Regions from separate parts of the Nonomuraea sp. NPDC050227 genome, predicted to be linked through region 1. Evidence: riboswitches for the same ligand, from Rfam matches in the RefSeq annotation. Region 1 holds a riboswitch; the other holds the start of a gene.
The links. Region 1 has a riboswitch for cobalamin ahead of ACIBK9_RS35340 (ribonucleoside-diphosphate reductase subunit alpha). Riboswitches for the same ligand answer to the same signal wherever they lie in the genome.
Positions count from the first base shown of each region.

Region 2: another riboswitch for cobalamin. It lies ahead of ACIBK9_RS13800 (CbtB domain-containing protein); the one in region 1 lies ahead of ACIBK9_RS35340 (ribonucleoside-diphosphate reductase subunit alpha).

Region 1 is NZ_JBITJF010000010.1:383,701-391,129, forward strand. It holds gene ACIBK9_RS35335 (ribonucleotide-diphosphate reductase subunit beta) at 1-425, opposite strand, end outside; gene ACIBK9_RS35340 (ribonucleoside-diphosphate reductase subunit alpha) at 443-2,878, opposite strand; cobalamin riboswitch at 3,007-3,212, opposite strand; gene ACIBK9_RS35345 (alpha/beta hydrolase) at 3,408-4,352, shown strand; gene ACIBK9_RS35350 (hypothetical protein) at 4,418-4,579, shown strand; gene ACIBK9_RS35355 (TetR/AcrR family transcriptional regulator) at 4,596-5,216, opposite strand; gene ACIBK9_RS35360 (FMN-dependent NADH-azoreductase) at 5,330-5,977, shown strand; gene ACIBK9_RS35365 (multidrug efflux SMR transporter) at 5,980-6,300, shown strand; gene ACIBK9_RS35370 (FAD-dependent monooxygenase) at 6,330-7,429, opposite strand, start outside.
Region 2 is NZ_JBITJF010000003.1:295,767-303,195, forward strand. It holds gene ACIBK9_RS13775 (MFS transporter) at 1-187, shown strand, start outside; gene ACIBK9_RS13780 (AAA family ATPase) at 230-661, shown strand; gene ACIBK9_RS13785 (helix-turn-helix transcriptional regulator) at 770-1,615, shown strand; gene ACIBK9_RS13790 (MFS transporter) at 1,631-3,067, opposite strand; gene ACIBK9_RS13795 (nuclear transport factor 2 family protein) at 3,179-3,610, opposite strand; cobalamin riboswitch at 3,787-3,916, shown strand; gene ACIBK9_RS13800 (CbtB domain-containing protein) at 3,951-4,142, shown strand; gene ACIBK9_RS13805 (CbtA family protein) at 4,152-4,937, shown strand; gene ACIBK9_RS13810 (histidine phosphatase family protein) at 4,943-5,494, shown strand; gene ACIBK9_RS13815 (VWA domain-containing protein) at 5,491-7,429, shown strand, end outside.

The DNA of each region.
Region 1 (7,429 bases):
CAGCGGAAGCAGAACTCGGCCTTGCGCCGGATGGAGGGGATGTTCTCCACCGCCGCGAACGCCGCGAACCGCTCCTCCTCGTCCGGCACGTACGTGTCCAGCAGGTTCAGGTAGAACTGGACGTGCACCGCCTCCTCGAACAGCTGCCTGCTCAGGTACAGGCGCGCCTCGGGGGCGTTGACGTGCTGGTAGAGGTTGAGCACCAGGTTGTTGGCCACGATCGTGTCGCCGGTGGCGAAGAAGGCGACCAGGCGGCTGACCAGGTGGCGCTCGGCCGCCGACAGCTTGGGCAGGTCGCTCAGGTCGGAGTGCAGGTCCACCTCCTCGACCGTCCAGGTGTTCTTGATCGCGTCGCGGTAGCGGTCGAAGAACAGGGGGTAGCGCATGGGCCGCAGGGTCAGGCTCATGCCCGGGTCGAGCAACATCGGATTCTCCTCGGGGGTCACTGGCAGGCCTCGCACGACTCGGGGTTCTCCAGGGAGCACACCAGGGCCTCCTCGGACTTGTTCGCGAGGGGCGCGGGGTGCGCGAGGGGCACGGTGGCCTGCTGGATACGGGTGGCCGGGCGCGAGCGCAGGTAGTAGGTGGTCTTCAGGCCGGACTTCCAGGCGTACAGGTACATCGAGGAGAGCTTGTCGATCGTCGGCGCGCTCATGAACAGGTTGAGCGACTGGCTCTGGTCGATGAACGGCGAGCGCGCGGCGGCCATGTCGATCAGCGCCCGCTGCGGCAGCTCCCAGGCGGTGCGGAACAGCCGGCGCACGTCCTCCGGCAGCTCGGCGATGCCCTGCACCGAGCCCTCGGCCTGCTTGATGGCCGCCCGGACGCGGTCGTTCCACAGGCCGCGCGACTTCAGCTCGGCCACCAGCGCGTTGTTGATCTGCAGGAACTCCCCGCTCAGCGTCTCGCGCTTGAACAGGTTGGACACCTGCGGCTCGATGCACTCGTAGCAGCCGACGATCGAGGCGATGGTGGCGGTCGGCGCGATCGCGATCAGCAGCGAGTTGCGAAGGCCGTGGGCGGCGATGCGCTCGCGCACCGCGTCCCAGCGCCCGGCCTGGGTGCCGCTCTGACCCCACAGGTCGTGCTGGAGCCGGCCGCGGGCCGCCCACGTCTGGTCGTAGGCGGGGTGGGCGCCGAAGCGCTCGGCCAGGCCGGCGGAGGTCTCCAGCGCCGACAGGTAGATCTCCTCGGCGATCCGGGTGGACAGCTCCTTGGCCTCGGCCGAGTCGAACGGCAGGCGCAGGGCGAAGAAGACGTCCTGCAGGCCCATCACGCCGAGGCCGACCGGGCGCCAGCGCGGGTTGCTGGCCGCGGCCTGCTCGCTCGGGTAGTAGTTGATGTCGATCACCCGGTCGAGGAAGGTGACCGCGGTGCGGACGGTGGCGCGCAGCCGCTCCCAGTCGATGCCGCCGTCGATGTCGCCGCCGGGGCCCGTGCCCGCCAGGTGGGCGGCGAGGTTGACCGAGCCCAGGTTGCAGACCGCGGTCTCGGCGTCGCTGGACACCTCGACGATCTCGGTGCACAGGTTGGACAGGTGCACGACGTTGCCGGGCTCGGCCGCCTGGTTGCACAGGCGGTTGGCGGCGTCCTTGAAGGTCATCCAGCCGTTGCCGGTCTGGGCCAGGGTGCGCATCATCTTGGCGTACAGGTCGCGGGCCTTGACCTGCCGGACGTACCGGCCGTCGCGCTCGGCGGCGCGGTAGGCCTCCTCGAACGCCTCGCCCCACAGGTCGGGCAGCTCGGGGACCTCGTCGGGGTCGAACAGCGACCAGGTGCCGTCGGCCTCGACCCGGCGCATGAACTCGTCGGGGATCCAGTTGGCCAGGTTGAGGTTGTGGGTGCGGCGGGCGTCCTCGCCGGTGTTGTCGCGCAGTTCCAGGAACTCCTCGACGTCCGGGTGCCAGGGCTCCAGGTAGACGCAGGCCGCGCCCTTGCGCCGGCCGCCCTGGTTGACGGCGGCCACGGACGCGTCGAGCGTGCGCAGCCACGGGACGATGCCGTTGGAGTGCCCGTTCGTGCCGCGGATCAGCGCGCCCCGGGAGCGCACCCGCGACCAGGAGATGCCGATCCCGCCGGCGAACTTCGACAGCTGCGCCACCTGGGCGTAACGGTCGTAGATGGAGCCGATCTCGTCACGGGGCGAGTCGACCAGGTAGCAGGAGGACATCTGGGTGTGCCGGGTGCCGGAGTTGAACAGCGTCGGCGAGCTGGGCAGATAGGCCAGCGACGACATGAGCCGGTAGAAGCCGACCGCCTCGGCGGGCGTCTCGGCCAGCCCGCAGGCCACGCGCAGCAGCCAGTACTGCGGCGTCTCCACCACCAGCCGGGTGGACGGGTGGCGCAGCAGGTAACGGTCATAGACCGTGCGCAGCCCGAAGTACTCGAACCGCAGGTCGGCGGTGACGTCGATGGCGTCGTCGAGCTTGCGGGCGTTGGCGTTGACGAACTCGGCGGTCTCGTCGCCGATGAGCCCCTCGGCGTGGCCCAGCCGGATCGCCTGGCTGAAGGAGGCCACGCCCTGCCCGCGGACCTCCTTGTCGATGTAGCCCGACAGCAGCCGCGCGGCCAGGCGCGAGTACTGCGGCTCCTCGCCGATCATCTCGGCGGCCGTCTGGATGGACAGCCGGTCCAGCTCGGCGGTGGTGGCCCCGTCGTAGAGGCCGCTGATCGTCTTGGTGGCCACCCGCATCGGGTCGATGTCCGTCAGATCGGTCGCCCAGTGCTCCACCGCACGTACGATCTTGTTGACGTCGACCGGCTCCGCGGTGCCGTTGCGCTTGCGCACCTGCATCTGGACGCGCCGCGGCGCGGACCTGTCGGCGTCCGCCCGCGCCGTCCCGGCCAGGTCCGTCATCGGGTCCCCTGTGACCGTCACTGCGCTCTCCCCTCGTGAACTCGGTCAGTGGCCGAGAACGCGCGCAGGAGGCGGACGGCGAGGCGCCACAGCCCTCTCGCCGGTGCCGTCCACCGTCCCGCGCGGCCTCGGACCAGCCGCGCGCGCATGATCGCGCGCGGCGCGCCGGCAGGTCTTCGGACTCATGGGCATGCTGTCGCTGCCTACTGGCCGTCGCTTCCCGGGCCTTCGGCCCAGTGCGTCTGACGGCGGTCGTTCCCACTCACCGCTGCGGGGCAGTCCCGGATTCCCACCGGGTTCCCTCTTGCCTCGGCCGCCCTGGCGGGGCGACCGAACCGGCTGCGGGAGACACCATATATAGGGCGGATCAAAAAGTCACACCCAACATCTCGTGTTGCGAAGAACCCACGCTCCGATCCGGCCGTCCGCCACGGGGCCGCGCCCGCCGGCCTGGCGGCCCGATTGTGATCGACGCCACAGGCCCGCGACGCCCCGTTTTCGCTACCTTAGGTATCGATACTTCAAGTAGCGAAAACCTGAGGAGACGAGCATGAGCGAAACCACCGGCCTGCGTCCGGTCACGCCGGACTGGGACACCGTCACCCCCGCCGAACTGGCCGCCTACGTCGAGGCGGAGAACCGGCTGCGCGCCTCCGTCGAGGCACAGGCGATCACCGGCCGGCCGGATCCCGGCGCCGCCATCGACTGGCGGACGGTGGCGCTGCCCGGCCGCGACATCCGCGTCCGGGTCCACCGGCCCCGAGCGGCCGAGCCGGGGGACGTCCTGCCGCTCGTGTTGCACGTGCACGGAGGCGGCTTCGTCGGCACGGCGCCGCAGAGCGACTGGGTCAACAGCCACCTCGCCGCCCACCTGCCCGCCGTCGTCGTCTCGGTGGACCACCGCCTGCTCGACCGGCACACGCCGCTGGCCGCCGCCGCCGACGACGGCTGGGACGTGCTCCGGCACGTGCTGGAGCACGCCGCGCAGTGGGGCGTCGACCCGGCGCGGGCCGTCCTGTTCGGCGAGAGCTGCGGCGGCCTGATCTGCGCCCTGGCGGCGATCAGGGCCCGCGACGCCGGTCTGCCCCTGAAGGCCCAGGTGCTGGTCAACCCCGCCGTGGAGGTGGCCGGGACGATGTTCGACCACCCGTCGACGGCCCAGTACGCCGACACCCCGACGCTCAGCGTGCCGGTGCTGCGGCTGTTCCACCGGCTCGCCGTGCCCGAGGGGACGGACGCCCGCGCGCTCTCCCCGCTGCACGCCGGCGACCTGGGCGGGTTGGCCCCGGCGCTCGTGGCGGTGCCGACCCACGACCCGATCGCCGACCACGGCCGCCGCTACGCCGAGGCGCTGCGGGCCGCCGGCACCCCCGCCCGCCTGGCCGAGTACCCCGGGGCCGGGCACGCCTTCCTCAGCATGCCGGTGCTGGCCCCCCAGGCCGAGGACGCGCGGGCGGACATCCTGGGCTTCCTCCGCGACGCCCTCACCGCGTAACCCGCGACCGGAGCGGGCAGGCGAGGACGGGCCGGCCTCTCGCGCGCGGCGCCGGGTTCTGCTTCATGATCCGGCTGGAGATCCTGGACCCGGACGACCTCGCGCTGTGCGAGCGGTTCGTCCGCCTGCACCGCAGCCCGGCGCTGGACGACGACATGGGCCCGGCTTCCCCGCCGCCGTCATCACCGGGAACGCGCTCGCCCTCGACTGCCGGGCCACCGAGCTGAGCCGCCGCCGGCGCGGTCAGCGCCCGGCGTCCCGGGCGACGATGCCGTGCGCCAGCCGGGCCAGGGCGGCGGTGATCTGCTCGGGGGTGAGCCCGCGCCTGCGCTGCTCGGCGTAGACGTCGGGGCCCAGCGGGGCGAGGAGGATGTCGGCCAGCGCCTCGGTCTCCGGGACGCCCGCCTCGCCCAGCAGCACCCGTACGTGCGCCCGCCAGAACCCGTAGGCGCCGGTGGCGTAGCGCAACGCGCCCTGCTCGGCGCCCAGGACGAGCGAGATGTGCTCGTCCAGCAGGCCGACCATCGCGGCGTAGAAGGCGGCGAGCCGGTCGGCGGGGGGCGCGCCGGGGCCGAGCGGCGGGTCGCCGCGCAGCAGGCGTTCCTGCAGCTCGCGCTCGTGCTCGTCCAGCAGGGCCTGCGCGATCGAGACGGTGTCGGGATAGCGGCGGTAGAGCGTGCCCCGCCCGACGCCGGCGGCCTTGGCGATGTCGTCCATGGTCACGCCGCGCGGGTCGCGGGTGGCGAACAGCTCGGCCGCGGCGGCGAGCACCTTGGCGCGGTTGCGGGCGGCGTCGGCGCGCTCGCGCGGGCGGCCCGCCTCCGCCACGGGACGCCCGGTCAGCAACTCGGTACGGGACTCCATGGCGGCGACTCTAACCCACCCCGACATAAGTGGACAACGTGCCCGCTTAGTTGCTACGGTCACCTCGACCGCAAAACGGACGTCATGTCCACTTATTTCGAGGAGCCCCTCCCATGGCCGTTCTGCTGCACCTGGACGCCAGCGCCCGACGCCGTTCGATCAGCCGCGAGCTCGGCGACGCCTTCGCCGAGGCGTGGCGGTCCGCCCACCCCGAGGGCACCTACGTCCACCGCGACCTGGCCGCCGAGCCGGTGCCGCACATCGGGGAGGCGTGGACCGAGCTGTGCGACTACGTCATGGCCAACCAGATCACCGACATCTCCCGCTACCACGAGGCCGCCCGCACCCCGGAGCAGGCCGCCGCCTGGGCGATCGTCGAGCCGCTGCTGTCGCAGCTGGTGGCCGCGGACGTGGTGCTGATCGCCACCCCGATGTACAACTACTCGATCCCGTCGGCGCTCAAGGCCTGGCTCGACCAGGTGACCTTCCCCAAGATGTCCCTGGCCGGGCGGCGTTTCGTGGTCACCACCGCGCGCGGCGGGGCCTACTCGCCCGGCGCCCCCAAGGCCAGGTTCGACTACCAGGAGCGCTACCTGCGTGACTTCTTCGCCGGCCACTTCGCCGTCGAGGACACCACCGTCGTCGCCGCCGAGCTGGCCAACTCCCGCGTCGACCCCGGCCTGTTCCACCTGCGCGCCCAGCACGACGAGCTGTACGCCGCCGCGCTGCGCGGCGCCCGCGACCTGGGGAAGGAGTTCTGACGATGAACTGGCTCATCCTCGGGCTGGCCGGGCTGGTCGAGATCGCCTGGGCGCAGAGCATCAAGCCCACCCAGGGCTTCACCAGGCCGCTGCCCACGCTGATCTGCTTCGTCCTCATGGTGGCCGCGGTCTGGCTGCTGTCGTACTCGATGAAGACCCTCCCGGTCGGCACCGCGTACGCGGTCTTCACCGGCATCGGGGCGGTCGGCGCGATCGCCCTGGGCGTCGTCGTGCACAAGGACCCGATGTCGATCGGCCGGATGGCGGCGCTGGCGCTGATCGTCGGCGGCATCGTGCTGGCCCGCCTCACCAGCCCGGAGTGACCCCTCCCCGTCCGGACGGACGGCCCGGCTCAGCTCGGGCCGAACCAGCGGGCGAGGGCGGCCCTGAGGCCGTCGGGGCCCGCGCCCGCCCAGGCGACGTAGCCGTCGGGCCGGACGAGCAGCGCCGGGGCGGGAGCGTCGGCGGCGGTGGCGGCGGTGGCGGCCACGTGGCGCACCCGGCCGAGCCAGGGCGCGGCGGCGGCGGCCAGGGCGTCGCCGCCGGTCAGGTCCAGGAGCAGGGGGCGGGCGTCGCGCATCAGCTCGGCCAGGCGCCGCGGCCGCCCGTCGCCGGTGGTCAGCGCCAGGGACGGCGCGAACCAGCCGGTGGGCCCGGCGGGCCGCTCCTCCCCCATGTCGTGGCGGACGTCGCCGCCCGCCATCAGCTCGGCGATCATGCGCAGGTTCTCCGTACGGCCCAGGAGCTCGGCGAACAGCCGTCGTAGCGCGGTGACCTCGGCGCCGGGCGCCAGCAGGGCGGTCGCGGCCAGGGTCTGGGTGACCACGCGTTCCGCGCACGCGCGGCGCTCGGTCTCGTAGCTGTCCAGGAGCCCTTCCGGGGCCTGCCCCCGGAGCGTGGCGGCGAGTTTCCAGGCCAGGTTGGCGGCGTCCTGGAGCGCCAGGTTCAGGGTGGGCCCGTGGCTCACCTGGGCGGCGTCGCCGGCGATGAAGACGCGTCCGGCGCGGTAGCGGTCGGCGAGCCGGGTGTTGCGCCCGCACAGCCGGCGCAGCATGACCGGCGCTCCCTCGGGCGGCGGGCTCAGCGGCAGGCGCACCCCGAGGACGCGTTCGACGCTCTTCTCCATCTCGGCCAGCGTCATCGGCGCGCCCGGCCCCGGGAAGCCGCCCGCCGGATGCTCCTCCCACTCGGCGGTGTTGATCAGCGGCCGCCGCGGGTCGTGGGCCAGGAGGGTGAAGACGCCGCGATCGGTGCGGTGGAAGTGGGCGGGGATCTCGCCGAGCCCCTCGATCAGGACGCGCCCGCCGGGCAGGATCCGGACGTGCTCGCTCGGGCCGATGAGGGCCGAGCGGTCCACGACGTGGTCGTCGCTGACGCCGGGGAAGCCGATGCCCGCCGCCTTCCTGACCATGCTGTGGCCGCCGTCGCAGCCGACCAGGTAGCGGGCGGTGA
Region 2 (7,429 bases), on a different contig from region 1:
CTTCAACCTCGGGGCCGCGGCCGGCTCGGTCATCGGCGGCGCGATCGTCGCCGCCGGCGCGCTGCGGTGGACCGGCCTGGCGGGCGCGGCACTGAGCCTGATCGGACTGGCCCTCACCTACCTCGTCCTGCCCCGGCCACGGACGTCACCGAAGACCGCCGAACACCAGGCCCCGACCGCCGCCTGACTCCCGCCCACCCGCCGCGCCGACGGCCGTCCAGAGGACCAGGTGAGAGCGTTCCTGCAAAGCTCGCCGCAGGACGGGCGGCACCCCCGGTACTGTCGGACGGTGCTCATCGGCTCACCGAACACCGTCCTGATCGTCATTCGAGGCAACTCCGGATCCGGCAAGTCCACCGTGGCCCGCACCGTGCGGGAAACGTATGACCAGCGCGGCATGGCCCTCATCGGTCAGGACGTCGTACGCCGGGAGATCCTCCGCGAGCGCGACAAGGCGGACGGCGTGAACATCGGGCTGCTCGACGTGATGTGCCAGCGCACCCAGTTCAGCTTCGACGACATGCGGCGGTGGTACCTCGAACAGGACGTCCTGCCCGGCGCGACGGAGACGATCATCGACGAGAGCAGCACCCTGGCCCGGACCGTCGGGCTGATTCTCCAGAACGCGGGCCTCGTGACAGGCGAAGCGACACGCCTGTGAGCAGTTGGACCACCGTCGACGGTCCCTCCCGACAGGGCGCGATCTCCATCAGCCGCTGAGGGCGCCGGACGGCCTTCTGCGGGTGGGGAGTTTGGCAGTCTTGGTGCTATGTATCCCGCTTCTGCACTTGGCGAGTTCCTGCGGTCCCGACGGGCCCGGCTGCGTCCCGAGGACGTGGGCCTGAGCTCGGGAGTCAGGCATCGGCGCGTGGCGGGGCTGCGCAGGGAGGAGCTGGCGCCGCTGGCCGGAGTCAGCGTCGGCTACTACACCCGCCTGGAGCAGGGGCAGAGCCCCAACGTCTCGGACGACGTCCTGGACGCAGTCGCCCGCGTCCTGCGGCTGGACGACGACGAGCTGGCCCACCTGCACCGGCTGGCCAGGGCCGCCCGGGCCGGGGCGAGGGCCAAGCCCGAGCAGCTGCGTCCCGGCATCAGGCTGATGGTGGACGCCTTCACCGACCGGCCCGCGATCGCGGTCGGCCGGCGGGGCGACATCCTGGCCTGGAACCGTCCGGCGCACGCGCTGCTCGCCCCCCACTGGCCCTTCGGGGGGGCGGAGAAGCCGAACTTCGTCCGCCTCGACTTCCTGGAGCTGGACTTCTCCCGCGGGCTGTACGCCGACTGGGCGCAGAAGGCCCGCGACGACATCGCCTACCTGGAGGGCTCCCTGAGCCGCTTCCCCACCGACGAAGGGCTGAAGGCGCTGGTCGACGAGCTGCTGGCGCTCAGCCCTGAGTTCCGTGCGATGTGGACCGAGCACCCGGTGAGCAACTGCGCCTCCATCTCGCGCGACTATCGCCATCCAGAAGTGGGCGTCATGACCCTCACCGCCGAGCTCCTGCGCACGCCCGACGACGAGGGGCAGGGCGTGACGGTCTTCCAGGCCGAGGCGGGTTCGCCGTCGGAGGAACGGCTGCGGCGGCTGGCCGAGCTGGCCGCCGCCGTCTCACCGTAGGGCCTCAGGGGCGGGTCACGCGGCCAGGGCCGGGCGGCGCAGGAGGGCGCCGCCGACGAGGGCGCCGGCCAGCGCCACCGCGCCGGCCACCAGGAAGGCGGCGTGCAGGCCGCCGAGGGTGGCCGACGCCTCGGTGCCGGCGGAGGCGAGCGCGTCCGTACGGACGGCGGCGATCGCGGTGAGCCCCGCCACGCCGACGGCGCCGACGAAGGTGGGCATCTGGGCGAGGCTGCCCGCCACGCCCTGGTCGGCCTCACCCAGCCCGGACGTGATGGTCGTGACGGCGGCCACCACCGTCAGGACGTGCCCGAACCCCATCGTGGCCGACGTCGCCAGCAGCAGGACCAGGCCGCCCTGGGCCGGCAGGAACACCATGGCTGCGGTGCCGGCGGCCTGCACGGTCAGGCCGGTGACGATGGTCGCCGCCGTCCCTCGCGTGCTGATCATCCTGGCTGCGAAGCTGCCCGCGACCAGGGCCGCGACGCCCTCCCCGAGGAAGCCGAGCCCGGTCTGCAGCGGCGTGTAGCCCAGGACGTCCTGCATGTGGATGCTGAGCAGCAGGGTCGCGCCGCCGCACATCCCGAAGGTGACCAGCCCGACCGTCATGCCCCACTTGACCGTCCTGCGGCGCAGCAGCCGCAGCGGGACGAGCGGGGCCGCGTGCCGCGCCTCGACGGCCAGGAACGCGCCCAGCAGCAGGGCCGCCGCCGTCAAGGTCGCCAGCGTCGGCAGACTGCCCCAGCCCGCGGCCCCGCCGGTCGAGATGCCGTAGACCAGGGCGAACAGGCCGCCGCTCGCCAGCAGCGCGCCGGGCACGTCGAGCCTGGCCCGGCCGCGTACGGCCGTCTCCCGCACGACCGTCACCGCGCCCGTCATGACCAGGACGCCGATGGCGAACAGGATGAGCATCGTCCAGCGCCAGTTCAGGCCGCTGGTGATGAGCCCGCCGCCGATCGTCCCGACGACGAAGCCCAGCGACAGCAGGGCGCCGTTGACGCCCAGCGCCCTGGTGCGCTGCGGCCCTTCGGGGAACGTGCCGGTCATCAGCGCCAGCGCGGTCGGGCCGATCATGGCCGCGGCCACGCCCTGTCCCGCGCGGGCCGCCACCAGCAGCCCCGGGGTCGGCGCCAGCCCGGCCAGCAACGAGAACACCGAGAACGCCGCCACGCCGATGACGAACAACCGGCGCCTGCCCACCATGTCGGACGCGCGTCCGAACAAGGGCATCAACGCGGCCGTCGGCAGCAGGCAGGCGGTGGCCACCCACTGCAGCGCCGAGGCGGAGGAGAAGCCGAGGTCCCTGCCGATCTCCGGCAGCGCCACCGTGATGATCGAGTAGTCCAGCCCGGTCATCAACGTCGCGCCGCACAACGTGATGAGGACGAGCCAGCCGCGCAGCCCCCATCGCGGGGTCGTGTCAGCGGCGGTCAGGTCGTGTGTGTCCGTCGTCATGCGGCCAGAGTGCGACCGGCCGCGAAGATCAACCAGAGCCCTGCTGAGGGTACATCTGTCAGGTGCAGGACGGGCGGACGCGGGGGGCGATCCGTCGCGTCCGGCAACCCGCTAAGGACGCTGCAGAATCACCGAGTCGGAGAGCTGGGTGAGCAACTCCAGTTGATCGAAATAGAGGCGCAAACTCGTGATGAGTCCGTCTTCCACTGTGCAGACATAACAGCATCGCAAACGGACAGGGCGGCCCGTCGCGTGCAGCACCTGACCGTCGGGCATGGTGTACGGCCCCCGGTGAGTTCCGACCATGAGAAGCTCGTCGACGGTTGTGGCCTCGGCCTCGGAGGACTCCGTGATCACGGCCCGGACGTCGGGGAACGCCGTCCAGAACTCCTCCAGATAGGAGGCCAGCTCGCTGTGTCCCTGAGATACGCCTTCGGGGCTGATGGACACCCCGGCCGGGCTGAAAGTGCCGAGCAGTGCCGTCATGTCGTGGGCGTTGAACGCGTCCGTATAGCGGTCGCGCACCTCGCGGGCAACATTCATGGCACCGGATCCTCCTATATTCGCTCGATGCCCAGCGTGGCTGTCGATATGCGGTCGAATGGCCAACGCAGGCTAGATCCGCAGACTCGACGAGGTGAAATTCTGGGCCTTTCGCAAAGGCGCGCCGGGGAGCGGCAGGTGGCCCAAGGGCACCGGTCGCATGTTGACGCGAACGTGAGGAAAGGATACGTTCCGGTAGATTTCACGGTTGTCCAAGGGAAATCCGGTGAGATGCCGGTGCGGACGCGCCACTGTATCCGGGACGTAGATCCCGGGAGCCAGGTCGCTTGGCAGCCGTGACCTCGTGATATGGGACGCGTGACCCCTGAGGAGGCTTGACATGACCGGGTTGTCCACCCCGTCGACGATTCCCTTTCCCCGCCTGCGCCCTTGGCTGCTGCTGGCCGTGCCCGTGCTGCTGCTGGTCGCCTACCTGGTTCTGATGGACAACGGCGCCATCTCCCAGACCGGCACCTTCCTGCACGAGCTGATGCACGACGGGCGTCACCTGCTCGGCGTGCCCTGCCACTGAGGGCCCGTCATGGTACGCACCTTCCTGGCCAGAGGTCTGCTCGTCGGACTCCTGGCCGGACTGATCGCGGGCGCCTTCGCCTTCGCCTTCGGTGAACCTCGCGTGGACCACGCGATCGCCCTGGAGGAGGCCGCCGCCCAGGCCGAGGCGCCCGATCCGGACGCCGGGACGGCCGGGCACGGCCACGCCGAAGCGGCCGAGCACAGCCACGGCGAGGACGCCGTGGTCGGCAGGCCCGTGCAGAAGGCGGGGCTGTTCCTGGCCACCGGGCTCTACGGGCTGGCCGTGGGCGGGGTGTTCGCCCTGGTGTTCGCCGGACTGCGCGGGCGGGTCGGCCCGCGTTCCGACGGGCGGCTGGCGATGGCCGCGGCCGGTACGGCGTTCGCCGCGATCATCCTCGTGCCCTTCGTGAAGTATCCGGCCAACCCGCCTGCGGTGGGCGATCCGGACACCATCGACAGCCGCACGCTGCTCTACGTGGTGATGATCCTCGTCGGGCTGGCGGCGACGGCGATCGCGGTGGCGACGGCCCGCCGCGTCGACGGCGGCCCGTGGGCTCGCTGGACGGCGGCGGCGGTCGCGTTCCTGGTGCCCGTCGTCGCCGCGTGGTGGTTGCTGCCGCCGGTCGATGAGGTGCCCGAGGGGTTCCCCGCCACGCTGCTGTGGGAGTTCCGGCTCGCCTCGCTCGGCACGCAGCTCGTCTTCTGGGCGGCGTTCGGCGTGCTGTTCGGCTGGGCGAGCGACCGGGCGGAGCGGCGTACCGCGGCTCACCCGCTGGTCGCGGCGCCGAGCTGAGCAAGGTGCTGTTCGTCCGGCATGCCACGACACCGGGGATGCGGGCCGGGTGCTTTCCCGCCGACGAGGACGCCGACGCGGCGAGCCTGACCAGGGCCGCCGCGTCGGGGCCCGTCGAGGCGGCGGCGGCATGGGCCGCTCCCTGCAGGGCCGCGCGGCAGACGGCCGCCGCCATGGGGCTGGCGGCCCGCGAGACTCCCGCCCTGGCGGAGGCGGACTGCGGCCGGTGGCGCGGCCTGCCGTACGGACGGGTCGCGCTGGCGGAGCCGGACGCGCTGGCGAGCTGGCTGGCCGACCCGCACGCCGCCCCGCACGGCGGTGAGTCACTGAGCGCGCTCGCCGCCAGGGTGGCGGGCTGGCTCGACTCGGCACGGGACGGGCCGCCGGCCGTCGTGGTCTGCGACGCCGGCGTCATCAGAGCGGCGCTCGGCCATGTCCTGGGGCTGGATCCGCTGCGCGCGGCCCGTTTCGACCTGGCCCCTCTGTCCACCACCGAGCTGACCGTCGCGCGGGACGGCTGGCGGGTGGTCCACGTCAACCGGAAGGCTGAGTCTTGATCGTCACCTATCCGTTCAGCGCCGTCGTCGGGCTCGGCGACCTGAAGCTGGCGCTGGTGCTGAACGCGGTGTCGCCCCGGGTGGGCGGGGTGCTCGTCCGCGGCGAGAAGGGAACGGCGAAATCCACGATCGTGCGGGCGCTGGCGGCCCAGTTGCCGACGGTGTCCGTGGTGCCCGGCTGCCGGTTCGCCTGCGACCCCGCCGTACCCGACCCTGAGTGCCCGGACGGGCCGCACGAGCCCGGCGCCGGGCGGGTGGAACGGCCGGCCGCCCTGGTGGAGCTGCCGGTCGGCGCGTCGGAGGACCGGCTGGCCGGCTCGCTCGACGTCGAGCGGGCGCTGACGGAGGGGGTGAAGGCGTTCGAGCCGGGGCTGCTGGCCGCCGCCCACCGCGGCGTCCTGTACGTGGACGAGGTGAACCTCCTGCACGACCACCTCGTGGACCTGCTGCTCGACGCGGCCGCGCTGGGCACGTGCTACGTCGAGCGGGAGTCGGTGTCGGTGCGCCATGCCGCCCGCTTCCTGCTGGTGGGCACCATGAACCCGGAGGAGGGCGAGCTGCGTCCGCAGCTTCTGGACCGGTTCGGGCTGACGGTCGAGGTCAGGGCGTCCCGCGACCCGGAGGAGCGCGCCGAGGTGGTGCGGCGGCGGCTGGCCTTCGAGGCGGACGCGGCGGCGTTCGCCGATCATTGGACGGCGGAGGAATCGGCGTTGTCGGCCCGCATCGCCGCCGCGCGGTCCCGGGTTCCCGGCGTGCGGTTGCCGGACGCCCGGCTGCGGCAGATCGCGACGGTGTGCGCCGCCTTCGAGGTCGACGGCCTGCGTGCCGACCTGGTGACGGCGAACGCGGCCATCGCCCACGCCGCCTGGCAGGGCCGCGACACGGTGACGACCGAGGACGTGCGGGCCGCGGCCCGGCTGTCGCTGCCGCATCGCAGGCGGCGCGATCCGTTCGACGCTCCGGGCCTGGACGAGGCGCTGCTCGACGAGCTGCTGGAACGCACGTCGGGCGACGACGCCCCGGACGGCGGCCCCGACGGCTCCGGGCCCGGCGGCGGCCGCGACGGCGGTCCCGACGGCTCCGGGCCCGGCGGACCTGGCGGCACGCCGCCACCGGGCGACGGCACCGGGCCCGAAACGCGGAACCACCCGACCGGCGCCGAGCCCTCGGCGGACGGCCGGACGGCCGCCGCTGACCCGCCGCCGTCCGCGGCCGCCGGTGCGGACGCGCCGCCGATGGCCGGAGAGCCCGCTCCGGACGCGGCGACCGCCACGGGGGCCGCGGCCTCCCGAGCGGCGGCGCCCCAGACGGCCTCCCAGACAGCCGCGCAGGTGGCGGGCGTGGCCGCGCCGTACCGGGTGCCGCTGCTGGAGGTGCCGGGGGTCGGCGAGGGAGCGGTGGGCCGGCGGTCGCGGTCCCGGACCCGGCGCGGCCGGAGCGCCGGCGCGCGCCGCCCGCTCGGCCCCGTACGCGACCTCCATGTGCCGGCGACGCTGCTGGCAGCGGCGCCTCACCAGCGGGAACGCGGCCACCAGGGCCCTGGGCTGGCGCTGCGCGGCGACGACCTGCGCGAGGTGGTGCGCGAGGGCAGGGAGGGCAACCTCGTGCTCTTCGTGGTGGACGCGAGCGGCTCGATGGCGGCGCGCAAGCGGATGACCGCGGTCAAGACGGCCGTGCTCAGCCTGCTGCTCGACGCCTACCAGCGGCGGGACAAGATAGGACTGATCACCTTCCGGGGCGCCGGCGCGGAGGTGGCGCTGCCGCCCACCTCGTCGGTGGAGGCGGGCGCGGCCCGGCTGCGCTCCCTGCCCACCGGAGGGCGCACGCCGCTGGCGGCGGGGCTGGTGCGCGCGGCGGAGGTGCTGCGCGTGGAACGGCTGCGCGACCCCGCCAGGCGTCCGCTGCTGGTGCTGGTCACCGACGGACGGGCCACGG